DNA from 4 places in the Paenibacillus sp. FSL W8-0186 genome. Region 2 is predicted to be linked to each of the others. Evidence: riboswitches for the same ligand, from Rfam matches in the RefSeq annotation. Region 2 holds a riboswitch; each other region holds the start of a gene.
What was found. Region 2 has a riboswitch for thiamine pyrophosphate ahead of thiC (phosphomethylpyrimidine synthase ThiC). Riboswitches for the same ligand answer to the same signal wherever they lie in the genome.
Positions count from the first base shown of each region.

Region 1: it holds a riboswitch for thiamine pyrophosphate, as region 2 does, so the genes downstream of both, tenA (thiaminase II) here and thiC (phosphomethylpyrimidine synthase ThiC) in region 2, are expected to answer to the same signal.
Region 3: it holds a riboswitch for thiamine pyrophosphate, as region 2 does, so the genes downstream of both, MKX50_RS19080 (YkoF family thiamine/hydroxymethylpyrimidine-binding protein) here and thiC (phosphomethylpyrimidine synthase ThiC) in region 2, are expected to answer to the same signal.
Region 4: it holds a riboswitch for thiamine pyrophosphate, as region 2 does, so the genes downstream of both, thiE (thiamine phosphate synthase) here and thiC (phosphomethylpyrimidine synthase ThiC) in region 2, are expected to answer to the same signal.

Region 1 covers NZ_CP150207.1:1,419,838-1,424,333, forward strand. The annotation lists gene MKX50_RS06085 (SEC-C metal-binding domain-containing protein) at 479-1,651, shown strand; TPP riboswitch at 1,716-1,820, shown strand; gene tenA (thiaminase II) at 1,977-2,666, shown strand; gene thiM (hydroxyethylthiazole kinase) at 2,682-3,527, shown strand; gene thiD (bifunctional hydroxymethylpyrimidine kinase/phosphomethylpyrimidine kinase) at 3,524-4,336, shown strand; gene thiE (thiamine phosphate synthase) at 4,333-4,496, shown strand, end outside.
Region 2 covers NZ_CP150207.1:1,614,346-1,618,841, reverse strand. The annotation lists gene MKX50_RS06940 (dipeptidase) at 1-779, shown strand, start outside; gene thiC (phosphomethylpyrimidine synthase ThiC) at 1,178-2,959, opposite strand; TPP riboswitch at 3,054-3,165, opposite strand; gene MKX50_RS06930 (LuxR C-terminal-related transcriptional regulator) at 3,318-3,542, opposite strand; gene glpK (glycerol kinase GlpK) at 3,675-4,496, opposite strand, start outside.
Region 3 covers NZ_CP150207.1:4,267,113-4,271,608, reverse strand. The annotation lists gene MKX50_RS19095 (energy-coupling factor transporter transmembrane component T) at 1-128, opposite strand, end outside; gene MKX50_RS19090 (energy-coupling factor transporter ATPase) at 125-1,903, opposite strand; gene MKX50_RS19085 (ECF transporter S component) at 1,903-2,502, opposite strand; gene MKX50_RS19080 (YkoF family thiamine/hydroxymethylpyrimidine-binding protein) at 2,505-3,140, opposite strand; TPP riboswitch at 3,271-3,384, opposite strand; gene MKX50_RS19075 (SPOR domain-containing protein) at 3,522-4,496, shown strand, end outside.
Region 4 covers NZ_CP150207.1:937,487-941,982, reverse strand. The annotation lists gene MKX50_RS03955 (FAD-dependent oxidoreductase) at 1-966, opposite strand, end outside; gene MKX50_RS03950 (thiazole synthase) at 999-1,778, opposite strand; gene thiS (sulfur carrier protein ThiS) at 1,783-1,998, opposite strand; gene thiE (thiamine phosphate synthase) at 1,976-2,623, opposite strand; TPP riboswitch at 2,697-2,806, opposite strand; gene MKX50_RS03935 (TraB/GumN family protein) at 2,861-4,066, opposite strand; gene MKX50_RS03930 (ABC transporter permease) at 4,116-4,496, opposite strand, start outside.

The DNA of each region.
Region 1 (4,496 bases), 190 kb from region 2:
GCAGAAATCGATCTAGGAGCCAAGCAGTTGCAGGAACATTGTGCGTGCTTGCCCTTATCCATTTTTGTTGTTTAACTCGTAATAAATGGATTTATAGCAGTTAGTTCCTGCAGCAAGACAGGGAAATTCGATTTACATGGATTTCTTGTCATTAGAAGAAGGGAAATTGCCAGCAATGGTCTGAATCCATCATTTAAGGTGTAAAAATCCATCTAATTTCCAGAAATAGTTGTCTTATGCTTAATTAGATGCGTCATTTCCATTTAATGTGCTGCGTTTGGTGTTTATGCATCTCAATGCCGATGGTAAACCTAACAACCAAATTATGAATTTTGCTGAGAATCCCTCTCCTAGATGCCATTTATGTGGTAGTATATGTAGTTGAGCCCGAAATAGGAGAATTATCCGGTGGTATAATGATGGTATGAGGCAAAAGGAAATCCAAAGGAAACAAGGAATTGAAAGAGGAGAACTGAACTTGGAAGATTATAATGAAATGCTTGAACAAATGAATATCCAGCATGCGATTATCGGGGAAGTGACGACAAGCCTGCCTGACATTCTTCAAGATTTGACGAAGGTCCGTTTGTCATCGCTTGCTTCGGCCTGCAATTTGCCTGGACGTTCCAAGATGAAAAAGCAAGAATTAATAGAAGCGCTAACAGCATACATGACCGATGCGGAGCATCTGCAATCCGCCCTGCTGATTGTCGGCGGCCTGGAATGGCAATTGTTCGAATCGCTTCTTCGTCAACCTGTTCTGCAGAACAATCTCATTCTAATTGAGCACTACTGGTATTTAATGAACCGTGGGCTAGTATTTACTTATTTCAGCGAGGGTCAGCTTTATGTCGTCCTGCCGGACGAGATTAGAGAAGCCTATGCCAAGCTGGATCACGCAAAATTCCATCAACAACGGGCGAGTGTACAGCTCGTTCATGAGTATATATTAGCTATGACGCACTTATACGGTGTGATCGAACCGGATAAGGTCATTGAAATTTACAATGCGCAGAACAGCGAACAGCTCGATCAGAAACGGTTCAAGGAGCTGCTTGGAGAGTTAACGAGCAGAGAACAGAATTATACGATAGAGGACGGCTTCATCGTCGACGGATATTTGTCTCTAGAGGATTCGCAAGGAGAGCTTAAAGAACTGCTGGCGCAAGTACAAGGCAAGCCTTATTTCATTCCGAAACGCGAAGAACTGCTGAAATATGCCGATGAAGATTACTTCGAGATGACGCCGCAGCTGACAAAGCTGAGAGCATACATCATGAAGGAAATTTCCCGTGATGCGGAAATGATCGACTATCTTATCGACGATATACAGTTAGCCTGCACGATGCAAGCGACTTCGGGAGAGCTGATCCATGAATTCGAGAGAAGAGGCCTGAAATTCCAAAGCATGGAGCAGGCGGATACGGTTATCGCTCTAATGAACGATGTGTACAACCATACAAGACTGTGGATGCACAGAGGTCATACACCTTCTGAGATGAACCGGATTTCCGGAAATGTGGAGCTGAGAGCGGCGCATCGCCAGCTAAGTCCTTTGAACAAAAGCCAGGTGTCCGTCACCAAAATCGGCCGCAACGAACCATGCCCGTGCGGCAGCGGCTTCAAGTACAAAAAATGCTGCGGCAAGTAAAATGAAATGCCAAAAATTTGACAACACTTGTAAAGACAGATACAGTAATAGTGAAAATGAATAGGAAGTCCACTAGGGGAGCCGGCAGCGGCTGAGACAAGATCGTAATCTTGGACCCTTTGAACCTGATCTAGTTCGTACTAGCGTAGGAAAGTGGAGTCGGAATCCGATGCCTGACACTTATTGCAGCTTGCTGCCCGTGTAAAGGTGGCGTTGAATGAGGCCGCTCCATTGATGGAGCGGCCTTTTTGGTATTTTTGCATGTGCGGCATCGTCCCTAACGGCTTCCTGATCATGTTCGCATTATATCCGGAGGTGGGGAACCATGAGTTTTACGCAGGAGCTTCGTCAGAAAGCGGACGGTATCTTTCAGGCTATTTTTGAACACCCTTTTGTGAGAGGAATCGCTAACGGCGACTTGCGGAAGGAGCAGCTCATTCACTACGTCAAGCAGGATCATGAATATTTAACGGCGTATATGCGGATTTATGGCATTGCCATATCCAAATGCTCGAGCCGCGACGAGATCGAAATGTTTAATCAGCAAATCTCTTTTATTCTGAACAGTGAAGTTCATCCGCATAATAACTTCTGTGCGGTTGCCGGAGTCAGCTATGATGAAATGCAGGGTTATGCGCTCGCTCCGGGGGCACATCACTATATCCGCCACATGCTGAACGTGGCCCATGAAGGAAGCCTGGCTGAAATTATGGCGGTGCTGCTGCCGTGTCCGTGGACTTACCTGGAGATCGGGGAGAAGCTGATGAGAGAAGTGCAGCCGACCGAGGCCCATCCATTCTATGAATGGATCCATTTCTATGAGACGCGGACGAATACGACCGCTAAATTCTCCGAGCGTCTGGACAAGTGGGCGGAAATGACAACCGAGCTTGAACGCAAAAAAATGACCGAGCACTATCTATTGAGCTGCCAGCTCGAGTATATGTTCTGGGATATGGCCTATAACGTTCAGGATTGGCCGGTGTCCATGAACACGGCGGAATACGCATTATAAGTGAGGCGGATCATAATGAATACACTGGAAAACGATATAACAGCACTTCTTACAAAGGTTCAGAGAACCAAACCGCTTATTCATAATATGACCAACGTAGTAGTTACCAATTTTACAGCAAACGGGCTATATGCTCTTGGTGCATCTCCCGTCATGGCGTATGCGCCGGAGGAGGTGGCCGATATGGCAAAAATCGCCGGGGCGCTCGTGCTCAATATCGGCACGTTGACGAAGGAGCAGGTCGAGGCGATGATCATTGCCGGAAAATCGGCGAATGAGCATGGCGTACCGGTACTGCTTGACCCGGTTGGGGCAGGGGCAACGGCATTCCGCACGGAATCGGCGCTGCGGATTCTCCGCGAGGTGAAGGTCTCCCTCGTGCGGGGAAATGCGGCGGAAATCGCCAACCTTATCGGCGAGTCGCGTGAAATCAAAGGCGTTGACGCCGGGGATGGCGCCGACAATGAGAACGCCGGACTTGGCCTGCGGGCTTCGCGGCAGCTGAATGCGATCGTAGCGATTACAGGCAAGGAGGATGTTATCTCGGACGGGAGCCTGTGCCGGATCGTTAGCGGCGGGGATGCGCTGCTGACCCAGGTGACGGGAGCAGGCTGCCTGCTGACATCGGTGCTGGGCGCTTTTGCCGCGGTGGAGAAGGATTTGCTGCTGGCGGGTACAGCTGGGCTGGCCTTTTACGGCGCGGCTGCCTCACGGGCGGCTGAGCGCACATCTGAAATCGGCCCGGGCAGTTTCCAAGTCGCTTTTCTCGATGAGTTGGCCAAACTTCACCCTCACTCCCTGAAGGGACATGCTGCGGTTCGCGAATTTCAGGCCTCCGCCACAGGGGAGGCATTGATATGAGCATAGCCAGAGCACTTACGGTTGCCGGTTCGGATAGCGGAGGCGGTGCGGGCATACAGGCCGATCTCAAGACATTCCAGGAGCTGGATGTCTTCGGCATGTCGGCCATTACCGCCATCACGGTGCAGAATACGCTGGGCGTTCAGGGCGTGTACCCGCTGCCGCCGCAAGCTGCTGTAGAGCAAATCGATGCCGTAAGCACCGATCTAGGCGTCGATGCCTTGAAGACGGGGATGCTGTTCAGCGCCGAGATTATTGAAGCGGTGGCTGGACGCATCAAGGAGCATGGCTGGCGCAATGTCGTCGTTGATCCGGTGATGATCGCCAAGGGCGGAGCAGATTTGCTGCTGCCGGAAGCCGTGCGAGCCTTGAAGGAGCAGCTGCTGCCGCTGGCGCTGATCGTCACGCCGAATATACCGGAAGCCGAGGCATTGTCCGGCATGACTATCCGCTCGATGGCGGATCGCCGTGAGGCAGCCAAGCGCATCTGCGCTTATGGCCCGGCAGTTGCCGTGATCAAGGGCGGACACGACGAGGATGGCGAGCAGGTGGTCGACCTGATCTACGACGGCGCGTCTTGCACGGAGCTGAAGGGCCGGCGGATTCATACCGTTCATACGCACGGAACGGGCTGTACTTATTCCGCGGCGATAACTGCCGGACTGGCGAAGGGATTGCCAGTGCTGGAGGCGGTGCAGATGGCCCGCGATTATATCCAGGCTGCGATCGAGGACAGCCTGGAGCTGGGGCAGGGACATGGCCCGACGAATCACTGGGCACTTCGCCGCAGAAAGGAGCAGGAGCGATGAGCGGCAGCAGCATCTCTCCTGAACAAATGCGCCGGTACTTGCGGATGTACCTCGTCATTGGCAGCGTGAACTGCCGGGAGAAGCCGCTGCGCGTCGTGGAGGAAGCGTTGAGCGGGGGCGCGACGATGATCCAGTTCCGCGAGAAGGGCCCGGGCGCGCT
Region 2 (4,496 bases):
GGCTTCGCGGCCTTTGCTCCCTGGAAGTCACAGTGCACACCGCCAATACGGATCTGCACTCGGGAACCTTCGGAGGCGGCGTACCGAATGCGCTGCATGCGATAGTCTCCCTACTGTCCTCGCTGCATGACGACAAGGGTAGAGTAGCCGTGGAGGGCTTCTATGAAGGAGTGCCGGAGTTGACTCCTGCCATGCGTGAGGAATTTGCCAAGCAGCCATTCAACGAGGACAAATTAAAAGCCGACCTGGGTCTAGACACGCTCTATGGCGAGGAAGGCTATAGCTTCGTGGAACGGACCGGTGCCCGTCCAACGCTGGAATTGAATGGGGTATACGGCGGATTCCAAGGCGAAGGCTCCAAAACCGTCATTCCAAAGGAAGCTCACGCCAAAATTACGTGCCGTTTAGTCGGCAATCAGGATCCTCAGGATATTCTGGATAAAATCGAGGCGCACCTCAAGCAGCACGTACAGCCTGGCGCCAAGTTGAACATCGTCCAAGTCGAGAAAGCCCGGGCGTTCACTATCAATCCTGCGAATCCGATGCTGCAGAAAGCCGCGGACGCATACGAACGCGTATACGGCACCCGCGCCCTCTTTACGCACGACGGCGGCTCTATACCAATTGTCGAAACATTGTCGCGCGTCCTGAATGCCCCGGCCGTCATGATGGGCTTCGGGCTTCCCGACGAGAATCTCCATGCTCCCAACGAGCACTTCAATCTGGAGAATTTCGATAAAGGGCTGCTAACGATCGTAGACTATCTGAATTCGCTCTAGCACAGGTGACCATAAAACCATCCAGCCCCCTCCGTATGGAAGGGGCTGGATGGTTTTATGGCTATAATAAGTTGATCTAGAAAGTTCAACTTATTATAAATGGATTTATAGCAGTTCATTTCTGCAGCAAAGAAGGAAAGATGGATTTAAATGGATTTCATGTCGTTAGAAGTAAAGGAATTGTCAACCATGGCTGGATTCTTGGTTTTAGGTGCGTAAAATCCATTTAATCCTTTAAACCATTCACTTAGAGTGCGATTAGATACATGAATTCCATTTAGTGCACGACAGCCTACATACCTAAGCTTGATAAATCAGGAACCATCTGCGTACAACCCTTATTATATTCAATCTTTCGATTTCTGTATGTCATTCGTCATATGATTTCGAATAAAATTTTAACGATAAATGACATTTCCCGCTTCTTTGAACTGCCGTGATTTTTCCTTAAGGCCATTGGCGATAGCCTCCTCTTCTTCAATTCCATGCTGCTTGGCATAATCGCGAATGTCCTGAGTGATTCTCATGCTGCAAAATTTAGGGCCGCACATGGAACAGAAGTGAGCGGTCTTGGCTCCTTCCGCGGGCAGTGTTTCATCATGATACTCCAGAGCCCTCTCAGGATCGAGCGAGAGGTTGAATTGGTCCCGCCAGCGGAATTCGAACCGGGCCTTGGATAACGCGTTGTCTCGTTCCTGGGCCCCAGGATGTCCCTTCGCTAGATCAGCTGCATGTGCAGCTATTTTATAAGCAATGACTCCCTCGCGAACATCGTCTTTATTAGGGAGGCCGAGGTGTTCCTTAGGCGTCACATAACACAGCATAGCCGTCCCGAACCAACCAATCATGGCCGCTCCTATCGCTGAAGTAATATGATCATAGCCTGGAGCGATATCCGTAGTTAGCGGACCCAGCGTATAGAAAGGAGCCTCCTGGCATATCTCCATTTGTTTGTCTACATTTTCTTTAATTAAGTGCATCGGTACGTGGCCCGGCCCTTCGATCATCACCTGAACGTCATGCTCCCAAGCGATTTGGGTCAGTTCGCCGAGCGTCTCGAGCTCAGCGAACTGAGCTTCGTCGTTAGCATCCGCAATCGAACCCGGCCGCAGGCCGTCGCCAAGCGAAAAAGCGATGTCATAGCTTTTCATGATTTCACAGATTTCTTCAAAATGGGTATAGAGAAAGTTTTCTTGATGATGAGCAAGGCACCAGGCTGCCATGATGGACCCGCCGCGAGATACAATGCCTGTGACACGCTTAGCCGTTAACGGAATATACCGCAGAAGCACTCCGGCATGGATCGTAAAATAGTCGACACCCTGCTCCGCTTGCTCGATCAATGTATCGCGGTAGACTTCCCAGCTCAGTGCCTCGGCCTTTCCGCCTACCTTCTCCAATGCCTGGTAGAGCGGGACTGTGCCTACAGGCACCGGTGAATTGCGGATGATCCACTCCCGCGTCGTATGAATGTTTTTCCCCGTGGAAAGATCCATAATCGTGTCAGCGCCCCAACGGGTCGCCCATCTCATCTTCTCCACTTCCTCCTCAATGGAGGAGGCGACGGCCGAATTGCCGATGTTTGCATTGATTTTGACCAGAAAATGACGGCCTATAATCATCGGCTCGCTTTCGGGATGATTAATGTTGGAGGGAATAATCGCTCTGCCTTCGGCAACTTCCCTGCGTACGAATTCCGGAGTCACGTTCTCCCGGATTGAAATGTACTCCATTTCGGGCGTGATGATACCCTTTCTTGCGTAATGCATCTGCGTCACATTGCGGCCGGCTTTAGCTCTTAAAGGCTTACGGCGCAGGCCGGGGAATGTCTCCGTCTGATCAAGCTGCATTTCAGTTTGGTATCCATCATCCTCAGGTCTGATGCTCCTGCCTTCATAAACCTCCACATCCCCCCGCTCCAGAATCCAATTTTTGCGGTTCGCTGGAAGCCCTGTCCTAATATCCGCATGATAGTTAGCGTCTGTGTAAGGACCGCTGCAATCATATACCCGAACAGGTTCATTCTCTTCTACCGATTCTCCGCGAACGGTCGGCGCAAGTGCAATCTCTCTCATGGGCACTTGTATATCCGGCCGTGAACCTTGAAGATACACCTTGCGGCTGCCCGGAAAAGCTAAGAACTCGGGGTTGACTGTGTTGTTGCTGGTTTCGCTTGCCATTTCTATTCCTCCTTAGAATGAATGGGTTCAAGCGGAGATGCTGCTGCCAAGTGCAACACAAAAAGACCGCAACGAAAGAAGCGGTCTCTGTGTACACAAAGGCTCGAACGTTTCCTCCGCTGGCATTACCCAGATCAGGTATTACGGTCGACAGCGCATTAGCTATCCTCTCAGCCTGGTTGGCCCAAGCTCCCGTTTATTCAATTCACCAATATATAATATATGGAAAATAAGGAATTATCAACCCCAAACTAGAATTCCTTCATCAGCCTCAAACAACAAAAAACCTCCTAGTTCCTTTCCTCTCCGGACAAGGAATTAGAAGGCTTACGATTTTTGACGTGTTTTGCCCAAACCGTCAGATCTTCAGCTCCCCAAGCTTAATCAGCTCGACAACCGCCTGCGCACGACCTTTTACGTTCAATTTCTGCATGACATTAGAAATATGATTTCGTACGGTCTTCTCGCTAATGAATAATTGCCCCGCAATGTCGCGCGTCGTTTTATCCTGCACGAGGAGTTCAAAAACTTCCCGCTCACGATGAGTCAACAGAAATTTGCTGTTACGATCGCTGCTTTTCAAAATGCGTCACCCCTCCTTGCTCGGGTTTTGTGGTATAACAAGGTTAAGGGATACAGTCAAAACATATTATGAAAAACAGCGAGTAAGCGTGCGATACAAAGCAAAAATGGGCTGCTTTTGGCAGCCCATTCCTCATTTGAAGGCCATAGCGGCATAAATGGCTTTTTTCCAGCCATTGTAGAGCGATTCACGCTCATCTTCCGGCATTGTCGGTTCAAATCGCCGTTCCAAGCTCCAAATGCGGCGAATTTCTTCAAGATCCCGCCAATAACCGACGGCAAGCCCGGCCAGATAGGCTGCGCCTAGCGCGGTCGTCTCGCGCACAGCCGGACGTTCCACCGGAACATCGAGAATATCGCTTTGGAATGCCATCAGGAACGTATTCGATACCGCTCCCCCGTCTACCCGCATTGTATTCACCTTGTAGCCGCAATCCTTCTCCATCGCCACTAGAATGTCTTTGGTCTGATAAGCCAAGGATTCAAGGGTTGCGCGGATAAAATGCTCCTTACTCGTTCCCCGAGTGAGGCCAAATACAGCGCCTCGAACGTCGCTGTCCCAATATGGGCTGCCTAAGCCGACAAAGGCCGGCACGACGTATACCCCCTCCGTGGACTGGACGCGTTCGGCATACCTTTCGCTGTCCTTCGACTCCCTAAACATCCGCAAACCGTCTCTTAGCCATTGTATGGCTGAACCGGAGACGAAGATACTTCCCTCAAGCGCATACTCAACCTTGCCGCCGATCCCCCAGGCAATCGATGTAATGAGGCCATGACCCGACGAGACTGGCTGATCGCCCGTATTCATCAGCATGAAGCAGCCTGTGCCGTACGTCGTTTTTACCATGCCCCGCTCGAAGCAGTTTTGTCCGAATAAAGCGGCCTGCTGGTCGCCCGCAGCTCCCGCAATCGGCACCTCATGTCCAAAGAAATGGTAAGGCGCCGTCCGTCC
Region 3 (4,496 bases), 2.7 Mb from region 2:
AGGCTGACGGAAACGGTAACCGGATCGAAGGCAAGCGACATTAAAATGACCCCTGTGATGACGGTGAGTCCTTTGATGGAGGGATTCATATCATTCAGGAGCTCCCCCAATGCGCCTGATCTTATCATACGATAACCTCCCCGCAAGTTTCTTGTGGTCTCCGGAGCGCCCATCTTAGCTTATTCTTCAAATGGGCTGAGAGCGGCGGGACGAGCTTATGCGCCCGAAGCTCCTCCTCCGGCCAATCCCATAATGCATCGGGGCGTCCGTCCCATTGAATATTCCCCTCGCCCAGCACGATGACCCGATCGGCAAATTGCTGGACAAGCTCCATATCATGGGTAATCATGATGACGGTTAGTCCGCGGTCTACCCGGGCGCGAAGCGAGTTCATCAGCTCCAGGGCAGAGTAAGCATCCTGGCCGAAGGTCGGCTCGTCGCAGAGCAGAACCTGCTGCTCCTCAGACAGCATCGCGGCCACGCTTAATCGGCGCTTTTGTCCCTGGCTCAGGGCGAAGGGACTGAAGTTGCGACGGTGCTGCAGGCGATACTGCTCAAGCAGCGACTCGACCCGATCGGATACAGCCTCCTCGGACAGCTTCTGCAGCCGCAGGCCGAAGGCAAGCTCGTCGTAGACGGTATCAGTGACGAATTGATGCTCCGGATGCTGGAAAATGAGACCAACACGCTTACGCAGCTCTTTCTCCGGCCAGTCCGGCAAGGGTCGACCAGCGAAGGTGATACCGCCGGAGGATGGCTCCAATATGCCCGACAAGAGCGCGGCGAGGGTCGTCTTCCCCGCCCCGTTCTGGCCGACGAGGGCAATGAACTGCCCGGCAGGGATCGACAGTGACAGCCGCTCGAGAATCTTCTGTCCTCCGCTGCGCTCGAAGGAAAGGCTATTGACCGACAGCAAGGCTTCCTTGCCGCCAGCATCGGCAGCCCCTTCGTCCGGCAGCTTGGATCGGGAGGCATCGGTTTGCTCCAGCTGCTGAAGCAGCGTTCTTTTTACGGAATCGGGTTTGCTCAGCCACAGTTCAGCCAGCTCGTCCCTGGTGAGCGGCTGCCATGAAGATTCTCTGTCTATCTGCAGCTGCTCATGCAGGCGGACGGCCCCTGGCATCCATATTCCCAAATGCTGCGCCTCTTCTTTGAAATTGGCGAAATAGGTTCGGGGCTCCCCCTCGTAAACAAGTTTACCTTCTGTGCCCATCACGGCAAGGCGATCGACATAAGGCATCCAGGCATCAAGCTGGTGTTCGATCAGCAAGATGCTCATTTGCCGCTGCTTGCGGATGGAATGAATGAGATCGGCCAAGTGCGAGCAAGCCAGCGGATCCAGATTAGATGTGGGCTCGTCAAGGATGAGAACATCCGGATTCAATGCCAGAGCGCAGGCTAGGGCAAGCCGCTGCTTCATTCCACCGGATAAAGTATGGATATTCGCGCTCCGCCAGCCGGTCAAATCGACAAGCCGCAGCGCTTCGTCGATTTTCGCGTTGATTTGTTCCCGTGGACATCCGATATTTTCCAGGCAAAAAGCAAGCTCCTCCTCCACCTTAAGCATGCAAAATTGGCTGTCCACGTCTTGGAACACAATGCCTACCTGCTGCGCAATTTCACCTGGATCCTGTCCCTCTAGGGATTTGCCATACAGATAAACGCCGCCTGTCACCAGGCTATCAATGGCTGACGGGTACACCCGGTTCAGGCAGAGGGCCAAGGAACTTTTTCCACAGCCGCTTGGACCAAGGAGCAGCATCAATTCACCTTGATGCAGCCCGAGGGAAATCGAGGAGAACACCTGCTCCTCCCCGTCCTCGCTGAAAGCAAGGGATAAATTTTTTGTCTCCAAGACCATCGGTTTATCCATCGTTTCTTGATTCGGGAGCAATGTATTCATTACTGCTTCACCGAGGTTCGTTGTTGATTGGCGCTTTGGGCAGCGGCCTTCCCGATGGGAAAGCTCCTCAATACGCCTGTCCGGGCCAGCGCATCGGATATCCATTTGCCTAGCAGGCCGGCGATCACTGCACCGCTGATAACGCGGACGATGAACATCGAGATGACTAGACCCGTGGACAAAGCGGCGAAGCCGGATTGAAAGAAGCCCCAGCCAAAGCTGAATACGGCCGCGCCTACGCCTGCGCCCATGAGCACTGCTGTGTTGTAGTAACGGTATCTTACGGCGGCGAATACCGCTTCCGCTCCGAGGCCTTGAATAAAGGCCGACAGAATCAGGATCGGGCCGGTGACGTTGCCGATCAACACCTCGATCGTTCCGGCGATTGTCTCAGACAGCAGGGCAGCTCCGGGCTTGCGCAAGATATAGGCCGAAATGATTGAAACGATAAACCATATGCCGAAGATGACCTCATATCCCATCGGACCCATAAAGCCGACAAGCACATTTCCTATCTGCAGGAAAATCAAATAGACGACAGCAAACACGACGGACAGCGAGCTGAGAACGATAATGTCGCGAAGCTTCCAGGTTGACATCCTTATTCCCCCTTCCTCTGCACATGCTCCGGTTTGGCTGACGGGCTGTTGCAGGAGATTGTGGCCGTCATGACTAGATGGGAAGTCTTGGTGCTTGACGTGACAAAGGCATTTTCGAGCGAACGAAACACCTGTTGGGCGGTTCCATCCAAGCGGCTGGCGTAATGAATTCCGCCGGAGAACGTTCCCTCGGCTTCCGCCGCTTTGACCGCATCATAAATGACGTCCATGTAGTGGGCCACCCCCATCGGGTAAAGGGCGAATTGAGCTGCGGTATCAACCGATGTTTTGTTCCCTTCATTCAAACGGACATCGTCCTCAGACATGAAGACATCTCCTTCCGTATCTCCCGGGCAGCCTACGGAAAAGGTTGCGCTAAGAACGACATGCTCACCGCTTTTTGCCGCTTGCAGGAAAATGGATTTCACTACGTCGAACACATGCTCATGGCGGCCGCGCACGCAGGTGCTGACGTCATCGCTTTGAACCCAGACCTTGGACGTATCGGTCTGCTCCAGCGCTCCAAGAATGATCGGAACGAACCGGTCGCTCATCGGAAACAGAGAGAACCGGCAGCCGACGATGCGGCTGGTGCCGCAGGCCGCGGCTTGAATGTTGTGGTTGAATGAATTGGTCATGATGCTTTTCCTCCCCTGGTTCATTTGAATTATTGCTGATAACGACAAAAAAACCGCACCCGAAGAGTGCAGTTATATCGATACAGCCTGTGTCTGCTTAAACATTTTAAAGCAAGCACGCAGCGCTATTTATCGTTTCCCCGCACTTCCCCACGCTAGTATGATCTAGATCGGGTGTAAAGGGTTAACCGTTCCTCAAGCGGGAACGATCTCTCAGCCAGCAAAGGCACCCCTAGTGCATTTTTCCGTGATGCGGTTGTCAATGGTTCCCATTATACAGAGTTCCTTTCAATTGTAAAGCCTTGTTTAAATGAAGTGGTCTATATTCTCGCAAATATTCATATTGTAACGGTAGAAGAGAGGACAAGGAGCGTGCGGATCGTGAACAAGGCAAAGATGACATTCCGGTTCGATGAACATGGGCAGCAAGCGCACAGTGCACAGAAGGCTGGAGATCGCCAGCGGCTGGAGACCGCCCCCGCTTCAGGGCATGACAAGCCGCCCGAGCGATCAGAACAAGAACCGAAGGATACTCCTATAACTTACCGTGCGGTGGAAACGATAGATTATTGGGGAGATCCCTTTACAGACCATACAGGAACAGGGATTGCCCTATTGCCAGAGCATGCCGAGCCAGGCGGCGGTGATTATTATTTTCGCAAAACGCGGACCTCCTGGTGGAAGGTTGCCGGCTCGCTGACCGGCGCGATCGTGACCGGAGCGCTCTTTGGATTCGTCGTTCTGTCCATGTTCGACCAGGAAATGACGGTGCCGATCCCTGGAATTAGCGTGCCGAAGCAGGGGGCGGCCGGAGAAGCAGCCGATATTCCCGTACTTGGCGGTGTCATTACGGAGGAACAGGTTCCGCTCGTACAGGTCGTTCTGCCTTCACAGAGCTATCATTTCCTGCAGTACGGCGTGTTCAGCACAGCGGAAGGCGTTGCCCTGGCCCAGGAACAATTGCGCTCCGCGGGAATTGCCGCCGCGCGGGATACCATGGATGAGAAGCGGGTCTATGCCGGAGTATCCCCGGACCGTGAGGAAGCTAAAATGCTGAGCGGGAGGCTGAAGACAGGCGGCGTTCACCTCATTTTGCATGAAATTGCTTTGCCTGAATCGGCTACGATGGAATATAAAGGGGATGCGGCATCCCTCCAGCAATATTTGGCGCAGAGTGCGGATCTCGCCTATATGCTCAGCTCCTCCTCGGCAGCTCTTCTGGGAGAAGCTTCTCCCGGGCGCCAGAGTCAGGAGGAAATCGGCCGGCTAAGGGAGAGCCACCAGCTGTGGACCAAAAGCGCCGCTGACGTTCGAGGCAAGCTGACGGCAGCCGCAGAGGCTGAAGCAAAGGAGATG
Region 4 (4,496 bases), 680 kb from region 2:
CCGTTTATTCCATTTGCGCAGCCGCTCGATGCCCTTCTCCGTTACCGAAGTATCGAAGCCAGCAATATCCTCGGATGCGCCGCATACGACGGTACCGTTATTTTTGGCGACCACGTATCCTTGATTGTTGAACACCATACCCCTCACCGTATGCCCGGTGTTATCGTAAGCGCATATTTGCCCGCGGATCGGATAAATCGGAAGGGGAAGCGCAATTGTTCCGGAAAGTTCCTGGGCCCAAGCGCCGGAGCATACAATTAAGCGATCTGCCGGGAATTTCCGGCCATCCTTGGATTGCAAGACGATCTCGCGGCGCAGAGACTCCGGCTGCTCCTGCAGCAGTCCGAACAGCTGTCCTTGACCCTGCGCCAGTGGTGCTTGCGTTGGCTCCGGCATTTTACCAGGTCCTGGCAGCCAATCGACAATGTCCACGCTCTCCAAATGCTCGAAAATGCGCACGCCCATATTCCGGCAAACCTGCTCTAACGCCTGCACATAATGCGGCGCATAAATATGGCTCTCCTCGGGTGTATATAATGCCGCTTTGACTTCGCTGGAGATCCCCGGCTCGATCCGCCGGAGCTCCTCCCCTTCGACAATCCGGCCGGAGGAACCGAATTCCCGCTGCCAGAGCAGCCGGCCCTCCAAGGCCAAAATATCCGCTTCATGGTATACCGCATAAAGGCTGCCAGAGTTGGCATATTCAAAGGCTTCTCCTGACATCTGCCTGATCTCCGCTTGCCATGCGGGATACAGCCGCAGGCTGTCCAGGCACAGTCGAAAGAATTCGTCCGGCTCCTCCAGGTTTTCGGAATATGGCGCCAGCATACCTGCGGCTGCTCCCGAGGCTTGACCGCCGCACTTGCCGATTTCCAGCAGAGTTATGTTATGCCCCCGCTTCCGCAATTCAAAGGCGCAGGACAATCCGATAACGCCGCCGCCCATAATAACTATATTCTGCATCATGCTATCGCTCCCAGGCGCCATTTTTCATAGGGCTATTTCAAAATAAACTGTTCCAGGCCACTGCTCGCGGAAGCATACTTCTTCCGGGCAATTCGTCCGGATAAATAAGCTAGCCGTCCCGCCTCTATCGCGTGCTTCATGGCGGCCGCCATCATGACTGGATCCTTCGCCTTGGCCACCGGAGTGTTCATAAGTACCCCGTCTACGCCTAGTTCCATCGCTTTCGTCACGTCACTGGCCGTCCCAAGCCCGGCATCCACGATAACGGGCACGCCCGCTTCTTCTACAATTAGGCCTAAATTGTAAGGATTTAATATGCCGAGCCCCGTGCCGATCGGCGCTGCTCCCGGCATGATCGCAGCTGCCCCGGCTTCTTCCAGCCGGCGGCAGATGACCGGATCGTCCGAAATATAAGGAAGCACCGTAAATCCTTCTTTGACCAGCATTTCCGTCGCCTTAAGCGTCTCAATCGGATCAGGCAGCAGCGTCTTCGCGTCCGCGCTGATCTCAACCTTGATCCAGTCGCTGAGACCGGAGGCTCTGGCAAGCCGCGCAATCCGGACCGCTTCCTCGGCCGTGCTTGCGCCTGATGTGTTCGGCAAATATTGAAAGGCGCCATCCTCGATATGCTGCAATATGGAATCATCCTCTACCGCATCGAGATTAATGCGCCGAATAGCAAACGTGAGCACTTCCGCCCCGGAAGCTTTAATCGCTTCCTTCTGTACGAACGGGTTGGGAAACAGCCCTGTGCCAATAAAGAACCGCGACGACAGCGAGCGGCCGCCGATACGCAATGCATCATCCCGCATCCGCTTAACCCCCTCCCACAAAATGAACCAGCTCGATGACCATCCCTGAAGACACCGTTGTATCCACCCACTGCTCGGGGGTCAAAATCACACCGTCCGCTTCTACGATAACCGGCTTGCCCGTCAAGCCGAAATGGGCGATTACATCCTGAACGGTTCCCGCCTGCAAGCTCTGCATAACACCATTCACCTTCAGCTCAACGCTGTGCGTATTTCCCATGAGCCGTTCCCCCTTGCTCTAATTTGCGAATAAAAGCCTCGCATGTCCCTCTTACGTCCGGATTGCCTACAATTTCGGTCACCGCGCAGATTCGCGTTGCCCCGGCAGCGATCACTTCATCCGCATTGTGCAGCTTGATGCCGCCGATCGCTACGAACGGAATGCGAATTTTCTCAGCTACCTCGCGAACATAGGAAAGCGTTACTGGTGCTGCACCCGCCTTCGTAGCCGTCGGATATACAGGACCAACGCCGATATAGTCCGCTCCCTGCTGTTCTGCCAGCAGCGCCTCCTCGATCGCATGCGTGGAAATGCCGATGATTTTGCCGCCGACCAGCTCCCTGGCCACGGAAAGCGGTGTGTCGCCCTGGCCCAGATGAATGCCGTCCGCATCTACCTCAAGCGCAATATCAATATAGTCGTTGACGATAAAAGGGACATCATACCTGCGGGTCAATTCGCGAAGCCGCTTTGCCTTCTCCAGCACGGCTTCCCGATCGCTGTGCTTGTCCCGAAGCTGCACGATATCTGCACCGCCAAGAATAGCCTCCTCCATCACTTCGGCAAGCTCCCTGCCGGGATGGCTTCTTTCATCGGTAATAGCGTACAAACGAAAATCTCTCATCTGCCAACTCTACCTCCGTTTTGTATTTACCGGCTGCAGGACACAAAAAAGCCATTCGAGAATACACGAATGGCTTTAAATTCGATATGTTCTCTACGCCAGCATTACCTGGATCAGATTAACGGTCCGGAACATCAGGTTCCAATCTCAGCCGGACTTTATCCAGCACCCGCACTCCATATTCAGTTACTTTCACTATAACTTACCTTAATAGCCTTGGCAAGATTATCCGAACGCTCATTTGCGAACGACGGAATAGCCTTTATCCTGCAACAACTGAACGATGCCGTCTTTGCCGGCGAAATGCGCGGCGCCAACCACAATGAAATATTCCGCTTTCTTGTCGCTTTTCAGGTATCCATCGATTTTATCGGCCATAACGATATTCCGGTCTGTCAGCATCGCTTTGTAATACTCCGGATCCTCGATCATGCTCTCGGTGAACTCAAGCAGTTTCTGATCATCCCCTGATTTCCACATATCGGCCATATCGTCCACAAGTTCAGCCGAAACATCGAAGTTGTCCAAGGCGGTATTTAGGTTTTTCTCCTGTAATTCGCTGGAGAACCCGTCGAGCATGCTCAGCTGGGACTCGTAGGTTTCCAGTTCCAACACCGGCAGCTTGCGTTCTATGGCTTTCTGGATGAAATACAGGTCGATTCCGGCAGAGGCTTCATAACCTGACTGCATCGATTTAAGCGTGCTGATGGTACTCTCGACGACCCATGGCTTGAAGACATCAAAGGCGTTTGGCTCCAGGCCGTTCTGCTGCAAAATATCCTGAAGCTTTGCATATGTCTCCTTGGACACATGATCCTTCAAAGTCGTACCGTCCTGATACATTCCCACATCCAAGATCAGCTTCTGATTGGCTTCATCAGCAGCCTTGCTAAGGTCAATTTCTACCCCCAAATAATCCGCTTCGGCAAAAGCATCCTCGAATTCCGAACGCAGCGGATAAAAGCTGTCGTCCGCAATATGCATCGATCCTACCAGATAGACCGTATTACCGCCATGTTTGACTTCCCACATGAAGCCGCGGGCACCTTCTCCCGTTGCTTCGGAGATAAGAAACACTGTGCGGGATTGCTGATCCCAATGCACCTTATAACCTGCCGCTTCGCCGACGATTCTAATCGGCGCGTACGTCTCGCCGTTAATCAGCTCTGTCCTGCTGTTCAGCACAATCTCCTTGCCGTCCATTACGACATGAATCGTACTATCCTGTACATCGCTTAATTGAACATTCATTGCTTGAAGCGTTGATCTCAGCGGCACCATCGTAGTTCCTTGATCAACAATAGGCGCATTTGTTGCGAATTCAACGTTTTGGTTGTTGATCTTGACCGAAGCTGGCTGTGGAGCAGCCATAGCCGGGGCCGCCGCAGCAAGCAAGCCTACAGAAATAAAGAGGGATAAGAGCGATCGTTTCCAATTTTTCATGTTCATCTTCTCCTTTGTTTTCAATGATATTTTTAAAATTCACACGGAGTTAAATCTTGTACGCCTTCATCGCTTTGCGCAGCTCCTTCATCGTCGGACGCTTGCCGTACAGCAGGACTCCCGTACGGTAAATCTTGGCGGCCAGCCAGCTGAAGAAGACAATAGCGACAATAAGGACCAGCAGAGACAGCCCTACCTCCAGCAGCGTTGCATCCCCTGCGCCATACCGCAGCAGGATCGTGACGGGAGACACGAACGGAATGTAAGAGCACACCTTGAGCAGAAGGGAATTCGGAGACGATAAGCTAAACATCGCCACATAGAATGCTGCCAGAGAAAGCATCGTGATCGGCATCACCGCCTGGCCAAGATCCTCCGTGCGGCTGACAATGGAGCCGACCGCTGCGTACAAAGTTGCATAGAGGAAATA